2 regions of the Streptomyces sp. NPDC101776 genome follow, and region 1 is predicted to be linked to the other one. Evidence: predicted binding sites of a transcription regulator. Region 1 holds the regulator's gene; the other holds the start of a gene.

The links. Region 1 encodes HrcA, which represses chaperone genes, less so after heat shock. Its sites were predicted from a motif close to TTNGCACTCNGNNNNNCNGAGTGCNAA; they were not measured.
Region 2: groES (co-chaperone GroES) is a predicted target of HrcA. The motif match lies at 2,466-2,492, and genes of this name have one in related genera.

Annotation. Positions count from the first base shown of each region.
Region 1 covers NZ_JBIWMV010000002.1:378,781-383,115, forward strand. The annotation lists gene ACIRRY_RS07455 (Uma2 family endonuclease) at 1-327, shown strand, start outside; gene ACIRRY_RS07460 (DUF3097 domain-containing protein) at 305-1,114, opposite strand; gene ACIRRY_RS07465 (MBL fold metallo-hydrolase) at 1,149-1,868, opposite strand; gene hrcA (heat-inducible transcriptional repressor HrcA) at 2,042-3,058, shown strand; gene dnaJ (molecular chaperone DnaJ) at 3,059-4,192, shown strand; gene ACIRRY_RS07480 (nitronate monooxygenase) at 4,304-4,335, shown strand, end outside.
Region 2 covers NZ_JBIWMV010000008.1:49,826-54,160, reverse strand. The annotation lists gene ACIRRY_RS24785 (polysaccharide deacetylase family protein) at 1-902, shown strand, start outside; gene ACIRRY_RS24780 (hypothetical protein) at 899-1,609, shown strand; gene ACIRRY_RS24775 (hypothetical protein) at 1,600-1,905, opposite strand; gene groES (co-chaperone GroES) at 2,637-2,945, shown strand; gene groL (chaperonin GroEL) at 3,093-4,335, shown strand, end outside.

The DNA.
Region 1 (4,335 bases):
CAGCCGGACCTTGTGGTGATCGAACGCGGTACCGGCCCCGATCGCCGAAGACTGATGCCCGCCGGGGCCGCCACACTGCTGGTCGAGGTCGTCTCCACCAGCAGCGTCCATCGCGACTACAGCGTCAAGTGCTCGATCTACGCCGCGGCCGAAGTGCCCGGGTACTTGATCATCGATCCGGTCATGGCCCAGTGCGTCCTGCTCACCGAGCCGACGGGCACGGGCGAGGACGCGGACTACCGCACACCGTTGGAGCCCATCTGCATGGAACTGGACACCAGCGAATTCGCCGCCTACGAGAACGTCACGCCTCACCGCTACCCGTGACGAAGTCGATCAACTCCTCCACCCGCCCCAGCAGTTCCGGCTCCAGATCCTTGTACGACGTCACCTTGGCGAGAATCGCCTGCCACACCGCACCGGTGTTTTCCGGCCAACCCAGCGCCCGGCACACCCCCGTCTTCCAGTCCTGCCCGTGCGGGACCCGGGGCCACGCGGCGATGCCCACGGAGGACGGTTTCACGGCCTCCCAGATGTCGATGTAGGGGTGGCCGACGACGAGCGCGTGCTCGCTGGTGACGGCCTGGGCGATGCGCCACTCCTTGGTGCCGGGGAGCAAATGGTCCACCAGGATGCCGAGGCGGGCGTCCGGCCCCGGGGCGAACTCGTCGACGATGGAGGGCAGATCGTCGACGCCCTCCAGGTACTCGACCACCACGCCCTCGATACGCAGGTCGTCACCCCACACCCGCTCGACGAGCTCGGCGTCGTGCCGCCCCTCGACGTAGATCCGCCCGGCACGGGCCACGCGCGCGCGTGCGCCGGGGACGGCGACCGAACCGGACGCCGTACGCGTGGGCCGCAGCGGACTCGACACCGGCTTCACCAGGGTCACCACGCGGCCCTCCAGGAGGAAGCCGCGCGGCTCCAGGGGGAACACCCGGTGCTTGCCGAAGCGGTCCTCCAGGGTGACCGTGCCGGCCTCGCAGCGGATCACCGCGCCGCAGAAACCGGTGCCGGGCTCCTCGACCACCAGGCCCGCCTCCGCGGCGACCTCGGGGACGGGCTTCGGCTTCTTCCACGGCGGGGTCAGATCGGCGGAGTACTGGCGCATTCGGATGACGATAGGAGAACCGGCCCGCCCGGTTTCACGACACGCCGAAACGGGTTGCCAACGCGTCCCGTTGGGCCCGCACGAACCCCGAGTCCACCACCGCTCCGTGACCGGGCACGTACAGCGCGTCCTCACCGCCGAGGGAGAGGAGCCGGTCGAGCGCGGCCGGCCAGTGCGCCGGTACGGCGTCGGGGCCCGCCTGGGGTTCGCCGGACTCCTCGACCAGGTCGCCGCAGAAGACGACCGGCGGGTCGCCCGGCACCACGAGCGCGAGATCGTGGGCGGTGTGCCCGCGCGTCGCCACGAGCTGTACCTCCGGGCCGCCGTCCAGGTCGAGCACCGCGGTGCCCCACACGTGTTCACGGGGGCACACGAGGAGGTCCGCCGCGTTCTCCGCCGCCCGCGGATCCAGCCCGTTGCGCACCGCGTCGGCCCGCAACTCCTCACCGCCGTGCTCGAACACCTCGCTCAGGCCCCCGGCCACGAGAACCGTCGCCCCGGCAAAGACCGCCGCCCCGAAGACATGGTCGAAATGGGCGTGGGTGAGCGCGAGATGGGTCACACGGCGCCCGGCGATCGCCTGCGCCGCCGTACGCAACCGCGCGCCCTCCGCCACACTCGATCCGGCGTCGATCATGAGCGCGGAGCCGCCCCCGACGACCAGCCCCACCGTGCAGTCCCAGCCAGGCAGCCGGCACCGCCCCACCCCGGCGGCCAGCCGCTCCCACCCCGCCTCTTCCCAAGTCACCGTCATACGGCGACGCTAACGGTGAGGGGACCAGGGATTGACATCGGTAGGACCGGCCTTGCCCGGGGTGTACCCCACGGCCGTACACTGGGCCGGGGAACGCTGGCACTCACGCGCACAGAGTGCCAGGAAAGGGCAGCCCGGCAACAAAACGGCGACCAGAACTGGAGGTGTGCGCGATGCTCAGCGAACGCAGGCTTCAGGTACTGCGCGCCATTGTCCAGGACTACGTCGGCACCGAGGAGCCGGTCGGGTCCAAGGCGCTCACCGAGCGGCACAGCCTCGGCGTCTCCCCGGCGACGGTGCGCAACGACATGGCGGCCCTGGAGGACGAGGGCTACATCGCCCAGCCGCACACCAGCGCCGGGCGCATTCCGACGGACAAGGGCTATCGCCTCTTCGTGGACAAGCTGGCCGGCGTCAAGCCGATGACCGGCCCCGAGCGCAAGGCGATCCAGAACTTCCTGGACGGCGCGGTCGACCTCGACGACGTCGTGGGCCGTACGGTCCGGCTGCTCGCGCAGCTCACCCGGCAGGTCGCCGTCGTGCAGTACCCCTCGCTGACCCGCTCGACCGTCCGGCACGTGGAGCTGCTGTCGCTGGCCCCCGCGCGCGTGATGCTCGTGCTGATCACGGACACCGGGCGGGTCGAGCAGCGCATGGTGGACTGCCCGGCGCCCTTCGGGGAGTCCTCGCTCGCGGATCTACGCGCGCGGCTCAACAGCCGGATCGCGGCCCGCCGCTTCGCGGACGTGCCGCAGCTCGTGCAGGACCTGCCGGACGCCTTCGAGAACGAGGACCGCGGCACGGTCGCGACGGTGCTCTCCACCCTCCTGGAGACCCTCGTCGAGGAGACCGAGGAGCGGCTGATGATCGGTGGCACCGCCAATCTCACCCGCTTCGGACATGACTTTCCCCTCACCATCCGCCCCATCCTGGAAGCCCTGGAGGAGCAGGTCGTCCTCCTCAAGTTGCTTGGTGAGGCGGGGGATTCGGGCATGACCGTACGGATCGGTCACGAGAACGCCTACGAGGGACTCAACTCCACTTCCGTGGTCTCGGTCGGCTACGGTTCGGGCGGCGAGGCAGTCGCCAAGCTCGGCGTGGTCGGACCGACCCGCATGGATTACCCGGGAACGATGGGAGCGGTACGCGCAGTGGCACGGTACGTCGGACAGATCCTGGCGGAGTCCTAAGTGGCCACGGACTACTACGCCGTTCTCGGCGTGCGTCGCGACGCGTCGCAGGATGAGATCAAGAAGGCCTTCCGCCGGCTCGCGCGCGAGCTGCACCCGGACGTGAATCCGGACCCGAAGACCCAGGAGCGGTTCAAGGAGATCAACGCCGCCTACGAGGTGCTCTCGGACCCGCAGAAGAAGCAGGTCTACGACCTCGGCGGCGACCCCCTCTCGCAGGCGGGCGGCGCGGGCGCGGGCTTCGGCGCGGGCGGCTTCGGGAACTTCTCGGACATCATGGACGCCTTCTTCGGTACGGCGTCGCAGCGCGGACCGCGCTCGCGCACCCGCCGGGGCCAGGACGCCATGATCCGGCTGGAGATCGAGCTGGACGAGGCGGCCTTCGGCACCACGAAGGACATCCAGGTCGACACGGCCGTCGTCTGCAACACCTGCAACGGCGAGGGCGCCGCCCCCGGCACCTCCGCGCAGACCTGTGACATGTGTCGCGGTCGCGGTGAGGTCTCGCAGGTGACCCGGTCCTTCCTGGGCCAGGTCATGACCTCCCGCCCCTGCCCGCAGTGCCAGGGCTTCGGCACGGTCGTGCCGACGCCGTGCCCGGAGTGCGCCGGTGACGGCCGCGTCCGCTCGCGGCGCACGCTCACGGTCAAGATCCCGGCGGGTGTGGACAACGGCACCCGGATCCAGCTCGCGGGCGAGGGCGAGGTCGGCCCCGGCGGCGGCCCCGCCGGTGACCTGTACGTCGAGATCCACGAGCTGCCGCACGCGATGTTCCAGCGCCGCGGCGACGACCTGCACTGCACGGTCACGCTCCCGATGACGGCGGCGTCCCTGGGTACGAAGGTGCCGTTGGAGACGCTGGACGGCATGGAGGAGGTCGACATCCGCCCGGGCACCCAGTCCGGCCAGTCGATCCCGCTGCACACCAGAGGCATCACACATCTGCGCGGCGGCGGCCGGGGCGACCTCATCGTGCACGTCGAGGTCACCACCCCGACCAAGCTCGACGTGGAACAGGAACGCCTGCTGCGGGAACTGGCGAAACTGCGCGGCGAGGAGCGCCCCATGGGGACGTTCCAGCCTGGGCAGCAGGGCCTGTTCTCCCGGCTGAAGGACGCGTTCAACGGTCGCTGACCCGGCCCTCCGCCCGGGCGGAAAGCGTGCCCCGTACCGGGCATGCACCTGTCCTATGCCGGGCGGAAGGCCGGATTCGGACTTGTTCGGAGGACGTGACAACATGCCGTCATGTCCTCCGCACTGACCGATCTCTTCCCTCA
Region 2 (4,335 bases), on a different contig from region 1:
GGGGTCGGCTGACGGGAGTCGCCCGTGGCGCGCTCGCCGCCCTCGCGCTGGCCGCTCTGGTCTCCGGGTGCGGTGAGTCCGGTTCCGGCGCGGCCGTCCACCCGGCAGGCGGCGCGCAGCCGCTGCACGCGCCCCCGGCCCGCGCGCTGGACTCCTACGCGACCAAGTTGCGCGCCGCCTACGCGGCCCGGGTGGCCGCCGCGAAGCGCTGGGGGCTGCCGAAGGTGCCCCTCCAGGCGCCGTCGGCCCCCGCGCGGAAGCCGGAGATCACCGCGCGCAAGGGCTTCGAGGTGGACGACCAGGAGGAGCTGAACCTCCCGCCGGTCTTCACGACGATCCCCACCAAGCAGAAGATCGTGTTCCTGACGATCGACGACGGCGAGAACAAGGACCCCGCGTTCCTGCGGATGATGAGCGACCTGAAGATCCCGTACACCGCCTTCCTCAGCAACTACCTGGTGAAGGACGACTACGGCTACTTCAAGAAGATGCAGGCCCAGGGGCACACGCTCAACAACCACACCCTCACGCACCCGTACCTGCCGGGTCTGTCGTACGCCGAGCAGAAGCGCGAGATCTGCGGCATGCAGGACATCATGAAGAAGCAGTTCGGCAAGGCCCCGACGGTCTTCCGCCCGCCCTACGGCAACTACAACCACGACACCCTCGTCGCCGCGAAGTCCTGCGGGATCAAGTACGCCCCGATCTGGGACGAGGAGGTGTACGTCGACCACTGGGAGTACCGCGAGGACGACCAGGAGCTGCACCCCGGTGACATCGTCCTGACGCACTTCCGCGGCCGTGACGAGTGGAAGGGCACGATGGTCGACGACATGCGCCGCTTCCTGGGCAAGGTCACCGCCGAGGGGTATGCGGTGGCCCGCCTGGAGGACTACCTGTGAGGGTTCGGGTACCGGTGGCCGTCGTCCTGGCGGCCACCCTCCTCACCGGTTGCGCCCAGTCCGTCGACCCCATCGAACGGCTGGGCAAGAAGGCCGCCCAACGCGTCCACCCGCACGGCCCGACCCGCGAACAGCCGTACCGCCACTGGGGTTTGACGGCCCCCCTGGCCCCGGCCCCCACACCCTCCCTCCGGCCCGCCGCCCGCTCGGCGGGCCCGGGCCTGCCACCCGTCGTGGACCACGTCCGCACCCGTGACAGGGTCGTCTTCCTGACCTACGACGACCATGCCACCGGTGCGCGACAAGAGCCGAGGGACCCGAGGTTCGCCGATCTGGTTCGTGAACTGCGGCTTCCAGTCACGGTGTTCCCCACCGCCCCGGAGCGCGGCCACTTCGCCGGCCTGCCCTACGCCGCCCAGCGCACCGAGATCTGCGGCCACCGTCCGCGCCCCAACTCCCGCCTGCTCAGGCCCCCTTACGGGACGTACGACACGACGACCCGCCGAGCCGCGGCCGACTGCGGAGTCTCCGCCCTGGTCCTCTGGCGGGCCTCCACGACGACGGGCACCCTGACCTACGCCCGAGGCGAGCACCGCCTCACCCCCGGCGACATCGTGCAGGTGGGCCCGGCCGACAGCACGGCCCGACTGTTGCGCGGAATTCAGCAACGGGGGCTGACGGTAGGGCGGTTGGAGGACTACCTGTAGCCCAGGATCGTCACCATGAGCCCCAGGAACACGGCGGCGGTCAGGGCCTGCGCGGACCCGCTGATCGAATATCCGCGCCGGAAGAAGGAGACGCCGGCCGCGAGCGCCGCGACGATCAGCACGCCCAGCCACGCCGACGCCGCCAGGATGCTGCCGCCCATCCCCACGATCACGCTGGACATGAGGCCGAAGATGACCTCCACGGGCATCAGAATCGCCATCGCGCAGCCCTCGACGGCGGGGGAGGGACGGGGTGGGGAGGGAGCCGTCGTGGGGGAGGGGGACCGGGGAGGCATGGGGAGACGCTACGGGGTGGCTTGAGCGCCGGTCGGGGAGATCGGCCTGTCGGGGGTTCGGGGAGGAATGCCGGCTCGGGCGGTCTGGGCGAGGGCGCGGCTCTTCGGCGTAGGCCAGTCTTCGGCGCAGGCCGGCGAATCCGGTTCGTCCGGTGTTCGGGGAGTGGGACCGCGGTCTCCGCCGCAGGCCGGCGAAATCAGCCGTCCGGCGTTCGAGAGGACCGGGCCGCCCTCCTTCGGACCAGGCCGGTAGATCCGGCCTTCGCGGCGGTCATGGACCGGGCCCGCGCCTCTCCCGTGCAGGTCGGCGGCGAAGTCGGCCTGTCCGGTGTTCGAGGGTGGGGCACCTGGTCAGCTCAGGTCGGCCTTCAGGGCAGGCGGTTCTTGAGTACAGGCGGTTCTTGAACGCAGGCGGACACAATCAGCCCGTCCGGCGTTTGAGGACGAGGCCGTTCAGGCCGAAGGGGGGTCTGGGGGCCCAGCCCCCAGGGACGGCGACACCAACACCCCCGCCACACAGCCCAGGGCGACTGAAAAATTCGGCTCAAGCGCCGCGGGCATTGGCACTCCGCTTGACCGAGTGCTAATCGCAGTCATAGTCTCAGGTCTGGCACTCCCCCCTGGAGAGTGCCAATAGCGACGGGCAGGTCCGGCACCCGCGACGACGGATCCACCTGGTCGCCACCTCAGACAGTTAACCCCGTGAGATCTCCGAAGGGGGAGGTCGGATCGTGACGACCACCAGCTCCAAGGTTGCCATCAAGCCGCTCGAGGACCGCATTGTGGTCCAGCCGCTCGACGCCGAGCAGACCACGGCCTCTGGCCTGGTCATCCCGGACACCGCCAAGGAGAAGCCCCAGGAGGGCGTCGTCCTGGCCGTGGGCCCGGGCCGCTTCGAGAACGGCGAGCGACTTCCGCTCGACGTCAAGACCGGCGACATCGTGCTGTACAGCAAGTACGGCGGTACCGAAGTGAAGTACAGCGGCGAGGAGTACCTCGTCCTCTCGGCCCGCGACGTGCTCGCGATCATCGAGAAGTAAGAGCCTCCGGGGTCACCCCCGGAAGTTCTGTGCTTCACGCACATTCTGTATGTGAGCTACGCCCCTGGCCCCCGCGACCTTATGAAGCCGGGCGTCAGGGGCGTAGTTCGTTTCACCCACGTTTTCCGAGAGGGCTGAACCGCTCCCATGGCGAAGATCCTGAAGTTCGACGAGGACGCCCGTCGCGCCCTCGAGCGCGGCGTCAACAAGCTTGCCGACACGGTCAAGGTGACGATCGGCCCCAAGGGCCGCAACGTCGTCATCGACAAGAAGTTCGGCGCCCCCACCATCACCAACGACGGCGTCACCATCGCCCGCGAGGTCGAGCTCGACGACCCGTACGAGAACCTCGGTGCCCAGCTGGTGAAGGAGGTGGCGACCAAGACCAACGACATCGCGGGTGACGGCACCACCACCGCCACCGTGCTCGCCCAGGCGCTCGTGCGCGAGGGCCTGCGCAACGTCGCCGCCGGCGCCTCCCCGGCTTCCCTGAAGAAGGGCATCGACGCCGCCGTCAAGGCCATCTCCGACGAGCTGCTCGCCACCGCGCGGCCGATCGACGACAAGGCCGACATCGCGGCCGTCGCCGGTCTGTCCGCGCAGGACAGCCAGGTCGGCGAGCTCATCGCCGAGGCGATGGACAAGGTCGGCAAGGACGGTGTCATCACCGTCGAGGAGTCCAACACCTTCGGTCTGGAGCTGGACTTCACCGAGGGCATGGCCTTCGACAAGGGCTACCTGTCGCCGTACTTCGTGACGGACCAGGAGCGCATGGAAGCGGTCCTCGAGGACCCGTACATCCTCATCCACCAGGGCAAGATCAGCTCCATCCAGGACCTGCTGCCGCTGCTGGAGAAGGTCATCCAGGCCAACGCCTCCAAGCCGCTGCTGATCATCGCCGAGGACGTCGAGGGCGAGGCCCTGTCGACCCTGGTCGTGAACAAGATCCGCGGCACGTTCAACGCGGTCGCGGTCAAGGCCCCCGGCTTCGGCGACCGTCGCAAGGCGATGCTCGGCGACCTCGCCACCCTCACCGGCGGTCAGGTCATCGCCGAGGAGGTCGGCCTCAAGCTCGACCAGGTCGGCCTGGACGTGCTGGGCTCCGCCCGCCGCGTGACGGTCACCAAGGACGACACCACGGTCGTCGACGGTGCCGGCGACTCCTCCGAGGTCGCGGGCCGCGTCAACCAGATCAAGGCCGAGATCGAGAACACCGACTCCGACTGGGACCGCGAGAAGCTCCAGGAGCGCCTCGCGAAGCTGGCCGGCGGCGTGTGCGTGATCAAGGTCGGCGCCGCCACCGAGGTGGAGCTCAAGGAGAAGAAGCACCGTCTGGAGGACGCCATCTCCGCGACCCGCGCCGCGGTCGAGGAGGGCATCGTCTCCGGTG